2 regions of the Xenorhabdus sp. KJ12.1 genome follow, and region 2 is predicted to be linked to the other one. Evidence: predicted binding sites of a transcription regulator. Region 2 holds the regulator's gene; the other holds the start of a gene.
The links. The regulator sigma-54, encoded in region 2, starts transcription at its own class of promoters, with help from an activator protein. The targets are predictions, from matches to a motif close to GTTGGCACANNTTTCGCTNT.

Region 1 (6,340 bases), on a different contig from region 2:
GTTATTTGTGTTGGATAACACCACAACCCGATGCCCTTGCTCACGCAGTTTATTCATCAACGCAATAACTTCCTGCCTGACACCAACGAAAATCGCATTCCAGCCTTCAGAAAACTGTTCAAAGCTAAGAGAAACTTCCATTTCATCGCATAGTATTTCGGCAAATTCTGCATCTGTAATTTGGCCACACTCGTGCTTTTCAAATGCTTCACCCAGAGCAAATTTGGGAGCCAGAACTGCAAGTGGTGTCCCGCTCAGGTTACTCCAAACAGCCAGTACCCTTCTAAAATCAATATCAATAATCACGTTACCCATATCGAAAATATACAGCATACTCCCTCCTGACTGAGGTATCTCGTTTTGTATTTTTATCATAATTTCATCAATAAAAAAGGTGAAGCGACAAAAAATAGACAAATTACGCTGATAATCAACCCACATAAAGAGTCAATCTTAGTTGAAAAATAAGAAACTGAGTGAGGTTGCAATACTGGCAGGCTATTGAGAGAAGAGAGCAGATTAAGTGGATCATGAAACTCAGGGTGCCGAAGCACCCTAAGCTGTCAGGAGGAATTAAGCGTCTTTGCTGCGGCTTGCGCGGCGACGATCATTCTCAGTCAGATGGCGTTTACGCAGACGAATTGACTCTGGCGTCACTTCTACCAGTTCGTCATCATCAATAAACTCCAGTGCCTGCTCCAGTGTTTTCTTGATATGCGGAGACAATGTTGTCGCTTCATCAGTACCTGAAGCACGAACGTTGGTCAGCTTTTTACCTGTCAGACAGTTTACTGTCAGGTCATTGGAGCGGGAGTGAATACCGATGATCTGGCCTTCATAAACTTCTGTACCATGGCCAAGGAACAGCTTACCGCGCTCCTGCAAACCATACAGAGCATAAGCAACGGCTTTACCCTGCCCATTGGAGATCAGTACACCATTCTGGCGACGGCCAATTTCACCCGGACGGATGTCATCATAGTGGCTGAATGTTGCGTACAGCAGACCAGTACCGGAAGTCATAGTCATGAACTCAGTACGGAAACCGATCAGACCACGGCTTGGGATAACATAATCCAGACGTACGCGACCTTTGCCATCTGGCAGCATATCACGCATCTCGCCTTTACGTTCACCCAGTGCCTGCATCACATCACCCTGATGCTGCTCTTCGATATCCAGAGTTACCTGCTCAAAAGGTTCCTGCTTACGGCCGTCAATTTCACGGAAAATAACTTTCGGACGAGAAACGCCCAGCTCGAAACCTTCACGACGCATGTTCTCAATCAGAACGGAAAGGTGCAATTCACCACGACCGGAAACACGGAAAGCATCTGGATCTTCAGTTTCTTCAACGCGCAGAGCCACGTTATGAACCAGTTCTTTTCTCAGACGATCAAGGATCTGACGGGATGTTACGTATTTACCTTCACGACCACAGAAAGGTGAAGTGTTAACACAGAAGTACATGCTAACGGTAGGCTCATCAACGGCCAGCGCTGGCAGAGCTTCAACAGCATTAACTTCACACAGCGTGTCAGAGATGTTCAGATCGCCCAGACCGGTAATCGCGATGATGTCGCCCGCTTCAACCTTATCTGATTCGATACGATCCAGACCCAGGTGGCTGAATACTTTACCAACTTTACCGTTACGAGTTTTACCTTCGCTATCGATAAGCGTGATGTTCTGGTTTGGTTTTACGGTTCCGCGCTTAATGCGGCCGATACCGATAACACCCACGTAGTTGTTGTAGTCCAGCTGGGAAATCTGCATCTGGAACGGGCCATCAAGATCAACTTTAGGTGGCTCAACATGGTCAACGATTGCCTGATACAGCGGAGTCATATCTTCTGCCATTTCAGTGTGCTCGTTGCCTGCGATGCCCATCAATGCAGAAGCATAAACGATAGGGAAATCCAGCTGCTCATCAGTTGCACCCAGGTTTACGAACAGGTCAAATACCTGATCGACAACCCAGTCAGGACGTGCGCCCGGACGGTCAACTTTGTTGATAACAACAATTGGCTTCAAACCATGAGCGAAGGCTTTCTGGGTGACGAAGCGAGTCTGTGGCATAGGGCCATCCATCGCATCCACCAACAGTAAAACACTGTCGACCATTGACATTACACGCTCTACTTCGCCACCGAAGTCGGCGTGGCCCGGGGTATCCACGATATTGATACGGTAGTCATTCCATTTGATGGCAGTATTTTTTGCAAGGATGGTAATACCACGTTCTTTTTCCAGATCATTGGAATCCATCACACGCTCAGCTGTTGCAGCACGTTCACCAAATGTACCGGATTGCTGTAAGAGTTTATCAACCAGCGTTGTTTTGCCATGGTCAACGTGAGCGATAATGGCAATGTTTCTTAAATTATTAATTGACAAGTATTTTTACCGTTTTAGCTATTTGAAGAAATATTAAATGGGTACAGCATGCAGGGTGCGATGCTACCCTCATTCAACACAAATATGGTGCTATTTTACACGTTATAACCACAGAGTGAAATAAATGTGAGACGCATCACTTTTGAAGTTTATCTGTTTTTTTGCATATAAACACGACATAACCTGAAATAACATTAATAACCATCATGATAACAACCGTGATAACAATCACAATTATAGTAATTAACCTGTATTTTATAGCGGCTCCAGCAATTCACCATAACAGTGCAGATCGTCATTCCAATGCACCAATTAAGTGCAAAAACCCTCAAAAACTCCTCGCCCTTTCTATCAATTCCCTATAATTTTTCCCCATTTATGTACGGATACATCAGGATTAAAGCTTTTTTAAAAATTGGCACGCTTTTCGCATTAGTTTTCACATTAGAGTTTAGCATTGAAAATTGCCACGAATTGTCTGTATACAAAGACAGCATCAGCTGCTTAAGATAAAGGCGGCGTTTCTGACAACGCATCCGGCTGACGTAAACCAGGAGAACTTAGTATGTCCGTTGAACATGTTTTATCCATGATTGAAGAACATCAGGTGAAGTTTATTGACTTACGTTTTACTGACACTAAAGGTAAAGAACAGCACATCACTATTCCTGCCCACCAGATTGATGAAGACTTCTTCGAAGATGGTAAAATGTTTGACGGTTCATCTATCAAGGGCTGGAAAGGTATCAATGAATCTGACATGGTGTTAATGCCCGACCCTTCTACAGCCATGCTTGACCCTTTCTTTGATGATGCAACTCTGATTATTCGTTGCGATATTCTGGAACCCGGCACCATGCAGGGTTATGGTCGTGATCCACGCTCCATTGCAAAACGTGCAGAAGATTTCCTGCGTTCCAGTGATATTGCTGACACTGTTCTGTTCGGGCCAGAGCCAGAATTCTTTCTGTTCGATGATGTTCGTTTCGGCAGTTCTATCTCAGGCTCTTATTACCATATTGATGATACCGAAGCGGCATGGAACAGTGGAACTCGCTACGAAGGTGGTAACAAAGGCCACCGTCCCGGTCTCAAAGGCGGCTATTTCCCAGTTCCCCCGGTAGATTCTTCTCAGGATCTGCGCTCAGCAATGTGTCTGACGATGGAAGAGATGGGGCTGGTTGTGGAAGCTCATCACCATGAAGTTGCAACCGCAGGCCAGAACGAAGTCGCAACCCGCTTTAATACTATGACCAAAAAAGCGGATGAAACCCAGATTTACAAATATGTTGTACATAATGTCGCCCATGCTTTCGGTAAAACCGCCACATTTATGCCGAAACCACTAGTTGGAGATAATGGCTCAGGCATGCACTGTCATATGTCACTGTCCAAAGGCGGTGTTAACCTGTTCGCAGGCGACAAATACGGTGGTTTGTCCGAAATGGCACTTTATTATATCGGCGGTATTATCAAACATGCCCGTGCTCTGAATGCCTTTACCAATCCAACAACCAACTCATACAAACGTCTGGTGCCCGGTTTTGAAGCTCCAGTGATGCTGGCCTATTCTGCCCGTAACCGCTCAGCTTCTATCCGTATTCCGGTTGTTGCCAGCAGTAAAGCCCGTCGGATTGAAGTCCGTTTCCCTGATCCGGCTGCAAACCCTTATCTGGCGTTCTCAGCTCTGCTGATGGCGGGCCTTGATGGGATCATCAATAAAATACATCCGGGTGATTCGATGGATAAAAACCTGTATGACCTGCCAGCCGAAGAAGCACAAGAAATCCCAACCGTGGCCTCTTCTTTGGAAGAAGCACTGGCGGCTCTGGATGCAGACCGTGAATTCCTGACACGCGGCGGTGTTTTCACTGATGATGCAATTGATGCTTATATCGGTGTACTGAATGGTGAAATTGAACGCGTCCGCATGACACCACACCCTCTGGAGTTTGAACTGTATTACAGCGTGTAATGCTTAAAAGCATCACCGCCGTTCTTGATTAGTTTTGTTGCCGTGAAACTTTTGGCCCATTTTCGAATGGGTCCTTTTCCTTCTGACCTTTCCCTCCGATATCTCAGATATAAAGAGGGGTACTCAATTTATGATTAAATAAGATACAATGCACCAAAAAAGTGCAAAGGTTGAATGGCAATGGCTGATTTTCCCAAAGCAGAACAAATTCTTGATTCATTGATAAATAGTGTATTAGTGCTGGATAACGATTTGATTATCCACTATGCCAATCATTCCGCTATGCAACTTCTGGCACAAAGTACACGTAAATTATTCGGCACTCCGCTTCCGGTTTTATTCAGCTATATCTCGCTGGATACGGAATTTATGCGATCCAGCCTGATACGCGGGCATGGTTTTACAGATAACGAAGTGATATTGGTGATCAATAATCACTCGCATGTTATGTCGCTCAGTGCCCAGCCAATTTCCGAACAGTTTATTCTGTTGGAACTCGCTCCTATGGATAGTCAGCGACGTTTAAGCCAAGAGCAGGTACAACAGGCACAACAGATAGCTGCACGGGAATTGGTTCGGGGGCTGGCACATGAAATTAAAAATCCGCTGGGGGGTTTACGGGGAGCCGCTCAATTACTGGCAAAGACATTGCCGGATCCCTCTTTGCGGGAATATACACAAGTCATTATTGAACAGGCTGACAGACTTCGTACCCTTGTCGATCGGTTATTGGGGCCTCAACATCCGGGGGCTAAGATTAGCCAGAGTATCCACCATGTTGTCGAGCGGGTTTATCAGTTGGTATCACTGGAAATGCCCAGTAATATTACTCTGGTCAAAGATTACGACCCCAGCCTGCCGGAGCTGTCTCATTACCCTGATCAAATTGAGCAGGTTTTATTAAACATCACCCGCAATGCGCTACAGGCATTAGGTAATCAAAAAGGCACTATTACTTTACGTACCCGGACAGCCTTCCAGATCACCTTGCACGGTGAACGTTACCGTTTGGCAGCCCGGATTGATATTGAAGATAATGGGCCGGGCATTCCTCCGAATATTCAGGATATGCTATTTTACCCAATGGTGAGTGGGCATGAAGGCGGAACCGGGCTTGGGTTATCTATTGTCCGCAATCTCATTGATCAGCACACGGGAAAAATAGAATTTACTAGCTGGCCGGGGCATACGGAATTTTCCATTTACCTGCCTATCAAGAAATAGGGGATATCATGCAACGAGGAAAAATCTGGATCGTTGATGACGACAGTTCTATCCGCTGGGTACTTGAACGGGCGTTGAGCGGCGCGGGTATGGATTGTGTCAGTTTTGAAAATGCAGATTCCGTATTGGCTGCATTATCACAGAACAGCCCTGAAGTACTGCTGTCAGACATCCGTATGCCGGGTCTTGATGGGTTAAGTTTGCTCAATCAAATCAGGCAGAATCACCCCCAGCTTCCGGTCATCATTATGACCGCCCATTCTGATTTAGATGCAGCCGTCAGTGCCTATCAGCACGGAGCATTCGATTATCTGCCAAAGCCGTTTGATATTGATGAAACGGTCGCACTGGTTGAACGGGCATTAAGCCATTCACGTGAACAACAACAAACTTCCCGCAGTCCGAAAATAGCCTCATCGGTTTCTGAAATAATCGGAGAAGCTCCTGCCATGCAGGAGGTATACCGGATTATCGGGCGCCTTTCCCGCTCTTCCATCAGTGTGTTAATCAATGGTGAATCGGGAACAGGAAAAGAGCTGGTAGCTCATGCCCTGCATCGCCATAGCCCAAGAGCCGCCGCGCCTTTTATTGCCCTGAATATGGCGGCGATCCCAAAAGATTTAATTGAATCAGAGTTATTCGGCCATGAAAAAGGGGCTTTCACCGGAGCTAATCAGGTTCGTCAAGGGCGCTTCGAACAAGCCAATGGCGGTTCACTGTTTCTGGACGAAATCGGCGATATGC
Region 2 (6,340 bases):
ACTGATTTCATAGAGTTAAATTATTGATGGATAACATTTATTGTTACCTAATGACTATTTGTAAATAGTCGGAGTGTTTAGCTTATTTAATTAACAAAACTTCTCAATATATCTTTTCTCATAAATTTATAATTAGAATATATGAAGGTTATTTTATCTTTTGTTGGTTTTAAATATGGCCTTTGCTTCTGTTATTACAGACTAGAAAGCAGTATTAAGAGAAAAATAAAGAGAGTCAGGCGTTATTAACTGAATAAGAAAGGAAGGAGAAAATAGAGAAAAGTGTAATAGAGGGTCTGTGCTACAAGCAGGCAAAATCGTATAAGTTTATTCTTCGTCGAAGCCGGAATTGAATAACGCCACAATCGCTGACAAAGCCTGTTGTTCATCAACTCCCGTAGCTTCAACTTCAATGTAGCTACCCTGTTCAGAATCGAGCATCAACATGGCTATGACGCTGTGAGCCTCGGCTTCAACATTGTTGCTGTTGCGCAAAATGACCTGAGACTGAAACTGCTGCACGAGGTCGTGCAGCTTCATGGCAGGCCGCGCATGCATACCGAGTCGGTTTTTAATCTCAAGTCTCTGTTTGACTGTCATGGCCTGCTCTATATAAGGTTACTTACGTTTTTCCAGTGTACGGTGGCGTGACTGAACGTTCTTACCACGGGAACGGAAGTAATCAGCTAATTGTTCTGCTACGTAAACCGAACGATGTTTACCACCGGTACAGCCAATAGCAACTGTCAGGTAGCTGCGATTATTGGTTTCCAGCATGGGTAACCATAGCTCAAGGTAACTGCGGGTCTGGTAAATAAAGTTATGTACTTCGGTATGGCGATCCAAAAACGCAGCAACCGGGCGATCCAGTCCAGTCATCGGGCGAAGTTTTGGATCCCAGTGTGGGTTTGGCAGGAAACGCACATCGAAAACATAATCAGCATCAATCGGGATACCGTGTTTGAAGCCAAAAGATTCAAATACCATTGTCAGTTCACGTTCACGCTTGCCCAATAAACGCGTCCTGAGCATTTCAGCCAGCTCATGAACTGACATTTCAGAAGTATCAATGATCAGGTCTGCCCGGGAACGCAGAGGTTCCAGCAAATCGCTCTCTTTGTCGATGGCACTTTCCAGTGACAGGTTTTTGCTTGAGAGTGGATGCAGGCGACGGGTATCACTGTAGCGACGGATCAGAGTGTTACGATCTGCGTCAAGAAACAGAAGCTGTGGTGAAAAGCTGTCCGGTAATTTTGTCAGTGCTTCTTCGAAAATTTCTGGGGATTCCGGCATATTGCGTACATCAATACTGACTGCCGCTGAAATATCACGTTCAGCCAGTGTATTAGCCAGCTCTGGAAGTAGTACTACCGGCAGGTTATCCACACAGTAGAACCCCATATCTTCCAGCGCACGCAGGGCTACGGACTTACCAGAACCAGAACGACCGCTGACTATCATCAGCACCATGAAATGACTCCCCTTTATTTTGCGGTTCATCAGAACCGCCGTCGTTTATACCTTCTGGGTATATTGCTTTTCAACAATCAATTGTAACCGTAATTGTAATTGTTATTTATTCAGTAATAATTTTGTATAACTCTTCATCACTTTGTGCCGAACGCAGGCGACGACAGAAATTTTTATCTGAAAGACGCTTTGCGATCAAGGATAGTGAATGTAAATGTACCTGACACTGATTAGATGGAACCAATAAAGCAAACAGCAAGTCAACAGGCTGATTATCAATAGCATCAAACGTAATTGGTTGTTCCAGGTGTAAGAATACACCAACAGCATTATCTGAACTCTCGGTCTCCAGTTTGCCGTGAGGAATGGCAATCCCGTTGCCAATACCGGTTGTGCCCACTTTCTCACGGGAAAGGATGGCTTCAAATACGGCACTCTCTGGTACATTCAGCTGCTTTGATGCCAGCTCGCTGATAATCTCTAAGGCGCGCTTCTTACTCGAACAAGGTATATTATTACGCGTACATTCGGATGAAAGCACTGAGCTTAGTGGTAAATCTGTTTCGTTGTTCATTTCTTTATTCGCTTAGGGCTTTAATACCGGATGCCTGAGTTCAGACATCCGGTACTGAGGCACTGTTATTACCATTAAGCCTTCAGGTGCATATAGCAGCCTGAAGGCCGTTAGTTGGTTATACCCTTCGTCTTTCAAGTTGCCTCTTTGTTGGCTGCACTCACTCACCCCAGTCACATAGTTATCTATGCTCAGGGGATTCATTTGCTTGCCGCCGCGATGCAGCTTGAAATTCATTGGGTATACAAATAGAGAACAGTGAGAATCTTATGACAGCCCTGTTGTCTGAAAGCTATTAATGTTGTCTCAATTTACTTTTGTGTTTGGTCAATTGACGAGTCAGTTTATCAACAAGTGCATCAATTGCCGCATACATGTCTTCATGCTCTGAACTCGCATGCAACTCACCTCCATTGACATGCACCGTGGCTTCAGCGATTTTCTGCACTTTTTCCACTCGGAGGATGACCTGAATAAGGTTAATCTTATCGAAATATTGATCCAGTTTGCCGCATTTCGTATTCACAATGTTGCGTAGTGCATCAGTGATTTCAATATTGTGGCCTGTGATATTGAGTTGCATAGTGTTTTCCTTCTCTCTCCGTTGTCTTTCAGGTGGTCTCTTTGTTGATACAACCTGAAATTCATAGGGTCTATGTTATTCAAACCAATTTTTTACGTTGGTTTGAAGGCGGGATGGATAACGACTCTCTATATTTTGCGACAGTCCGACGAGCTACCTGAATACCCTGTTCGGCAAGTAGGCTGGTCAGCTTACTGTCACTCAGTGGTTTGGCCGGGTTTTCTGCCGTGACCAATTTTTTCACCAGTGCCCGTATTGCTGTAGAAGAAGCTTCGCCTCCGCTGTCAGTATTCACGTGACTGGAGAAAAAATATTTCAATTCAAAAATTCCCCGTGGACTATGCAAGTATTTCTGGGTTGTCACACGAGAAATGGTGGATTCATGCATATCAACCTGATAGGCAATATCTGCCAGTACCAGTGGTTTCATGTACTCTGCGCCATGCTCAAAGAAATCCTGTTGCCATTCCACAATGCAATTACTGACCTTTAATAGCGTCTCATTGCGGCTCTCAAGACTTTTTATCAGCCACTTAGCTTCCTGTAGGTTATTGCGGATAAACAGGCTGTCACTCTCATTCTGAGATTGCTGCCCCAGCGCAGCATAGTGCTGATTAATGCACAAGCGGGGAATGCTATCTGTATTCAGCCTGACCTGCCAGTGTTCATTTTCTTTCTGGACGAGTACATCGGGGATCACGTATTCGGATTCACCGGTATTTACCATTAACCCCGGCCGTGGCTCCAGTGACTGTATGATAGCAATAGCTTCTTTCAGAGCACTCTCTTTTAATTTGCTCTGGCGCAATAAATTTCGGAAGTCCCGGTTGCCCAGCAGTTCAAGATACTTGCTGGTAACCAGTTTGGCTTCTTTCAGATAGGGAGTTTCTATCGGCAACAGCGAAAGCTGGATGAGTAGACATTCACGTAAGTCACGGGCCGCGACTCCGATGGGATCAAAATGTTGTACTCTTTTGAGTACGGCTTCGATTTCTTCCGGTGTCAGTTCATCATTGCCGATGCTGATAAGGATATCCTCGACAGAGGCGGTCAGGTAGCCTGTCTCGTCAATAGCATCAATGATTGATGTGGCTATGGCTGAATCTGTTTCAGTAAAGGGCGTCAGCGCAGCCTGCCACGTCAGATAGTCTTGTAGTGTCTGGGTGGTTTCCCCCTGATAGACGGGGAAATCATCCGCACTGTAGTCACTTCGCGTTCCTGAAGATGTACCGGCGCTGTAAATTTCATCCCAGCTGGTATCGAGAGGCAACTCTTCCGGCATATTCTTTTGTTCAAGCGCTTCGAGGGTATCCATAACCGTTGTTTCGGGATCTGAATAATCCTGAGCATCAATCTCCTGAAGTGTGTCTTCCTGTTCAAGCAGGGGATTCGTTTCCAAAGCCAGTTGAATCTCCTGCTGAAGTTCGAGCGTAGAAAGTTGCAACAAACGGATTGCCTGCTGAAGTTGTGGCGTCATCGTCAATTGTTGACTGAGTTTGAGTTGCAAACTTTGCTTCATAACGTTTTCACTTCCTCCTGAATGGATTACCCTCGAACTGTAATTTCCCTGAACTCTGCCTGACAATGAGCCTTAAAGACGGAAGCCTTCACCCAGATAAACACGCTTAACCTGTTCATTGTTAAGGATGTCTTCTGGTGTACCGTGAGCAATCAGATGCCCCTGACTGACAATATAAGCGCGCTCACAAACATCCAGCGTTTCACGGACGTTATGGTCAGTAATCAGGACTCCCAGACCATAATCCCGCAGATGTTGAATGATCTTTTTAATATCAAGGACTGAGATAGGGTCAACACCCGCAAAAGGCTCATCCAACAGAATAAATTTAGGGTTTGCTGCCAGTGCCCGGGCGATTTCCACACGGCGGCGCTCACCACCGGACAATGACTGACCGAGACTGTTACGCAAATGGGAGATATGAAATTCTTCCATCAGCTCTTCAGCGCGCTCTTTACGCTGTTCCTGATTGATATCTTTGCGGATTTCAAGAACAGCCATTAAGTTATCGTATACGCTCAGCCGACGGAAGATAGAGGCTTCCTGAGGTAAGTAGCCGATGCCCCGGCGGGCACGTTCATGCAGAGGCAGCAGGCTGATATCTTCATGGTCAATGGTGATAGTACCTGCATCGCGGGGCACGATACCAACGACCATATAGAAAGTTGTGGTTTTACCTGCACCATTTGGCCCTAGCAGGCCCACAATTTCACCTGATTTCACTTTCAGGCTGACATCCTCAACAACCTTACGCCCTTTATAAGACTTTGCCAGATTGTCTGCGTTTAATATTGCCATACGTCGTTATTTACTCTTTTTATGAACTTCAGTGCTGTTAGTACCGGTATTGTTAACACCCGGGCCTTTTTCCTGTAACTGAGAAGGCAACAGGACGGTGGTAACATGCTTACCTTTATCACTAAAGGCTTCCATTTGCTGTGTTGGTACTAAGTAGGTGATTTTATCGCCTTTGATATTGCTGTCGAGCTGTTCAAGATAAGCATTACCTGTCAGTGTGATCAGCTCATTATTCATCTCATAGCGCATCTTCGAAGCATGGCCTTTGATAGGTTTACCATCATCCTGCAATTGATAAAATGTTGCCGGGTTACCATAAGCTTCAATAACCGTTTTTTTGGAATCCCCGTCAGGGCGGGTGACAACAACCTTATCTGCATGGATATCAATAGAACCCTGCTTTACAATAACATTATCCGTAAATGTGGCAATGTTCCCCGTTAAATCCAGTGATTGTCTGGCTGAATCAATGGTAATGGGCTTTTGGGTATCATCTTTCAGTGCCAGTGCAGGCAAACTGACTGCAACCAATGTACTGGCAATAAAAGTATTACGGATTAGGTTCTTCATGTGGAATCTCATATTGAGTGGTCACCTTTTCAATCAGTTCAGCAGTTTTATCTCGCAGGTTGCCGCGCATTTTCATCCCAACAGATCTCAGACCGACACCTTCTAATGTAATTTTATCGTCGGATGCCACATCCTGCGTCACAAGATTGACGGTCGCGTTTTCTGTTGTAATACGTTTCAGTTGTGATGCGTCATTCAGGCTATCTACCTGAACATCCCCATATAAGTAGAGCATATTATCATGGGTAAGTTTCGCTTTATTGGCACGTACTGTCCATGTTGCCGGTGGCGGTGTGGATTTACTGTTAGCATCAAACGTTGTTAATACTGGCTTGGTAAACCAAGTCAGCTTTGTTTCTGTATAATTTTTAACATTATCTGCCTCTAGTTTATAAACCAGTTTACCTTCTGGATCATAAACAAATGTCGTGGCTTCTTTTGTTTGATAAGTCGGGTAACCCTCATCCAAAACGGGTGAGGAGGCGCCTTCATTTGAATTGGATAAATTCCAGCCAATCAATGCAAGCACAATTAAAGTCAGTATTGCGATCAGCCAGGATTGAGTTCTGCTCATTCTTTTTTCAGTTCATGTGTTATATGGATAAACCTTTGGCATCTTCCAGCTTGTTTTGAGCAAAAAGCACCAAATCACAAAGTTCTCTGACTGCACCGCGACCACCGGCAATCCGAGTGACATAATCTGCTTTGGGCAGCAGTAGCGGGTGGGCATCTGCTACGGCAACAGATAAGCCGACTTTTGCCATTACAGGCCAATCGATAAGGTCATCGCCGATATAGGCAACCTGTTCAGGCTGTAGCGCTAGTT

Region 1: the regulator sigma-54 is predicted to act here: its motif matches at 2,812-2,831, upstream of glnA (glutamate--ammonia ligase).

What each region holds. Positions count from the first base shown of each region.
Region 1 is NZ_CAWNQH010000138.1:96,425-102,764, forward strand. It holds gene yihX (glucose-1-phosphatase) at 1-333, opposite strand, end outside; gene typA (ribosome-dependent GTPase TypA) at 574-2,397, opposite strand; gene glnA (glutamate--ammonia ligase) at 2,963-4,372, shown strand; gene glnL (nitrogen regulation protein NR(II)) at 4,547-5,596, shown strand; gene glnG (nitrogen regulation protein NR(I)) at 5,605-6,340, shown strand, end outside.
Region 2 is NZ_CAWNQH010000002.1:76,868-83,207, forward strand. It holds gene npr (PTS phosphocarrier protein NPr) at 328-600, opposite strand; gene rapZ (RNase adapter RapZ) at 619-1,470, opposite strand; gene ptsN (PTS IIA-like nitrogen regulatory protein PtsN) at 1,577-2,044, opposite strand; gene hpf (ribosome hibernation promoting factor) at 2,340-2,627, opposite strand; gene rpoN (RNA polymerase factor sigma-54) at 2,707-4,146, opposite strand; gene lptB (LPS export ABC transporter ATP-binding protein) at 4,219-4,944, opposite strand; gene lptA (lipopolysaccharide ABC transporter substrate-binding protein LptA) at 4,951-5,514, opposite strand; gene lptC (LPS export ABC transporter periplasmic protein LptC) at 5,495-6,088, opposite strand; gene kdsC (3-deoxy-manno-octulosonate-8-phosphatase KdsC) at 6,108-6,340, opposite strand, start outside.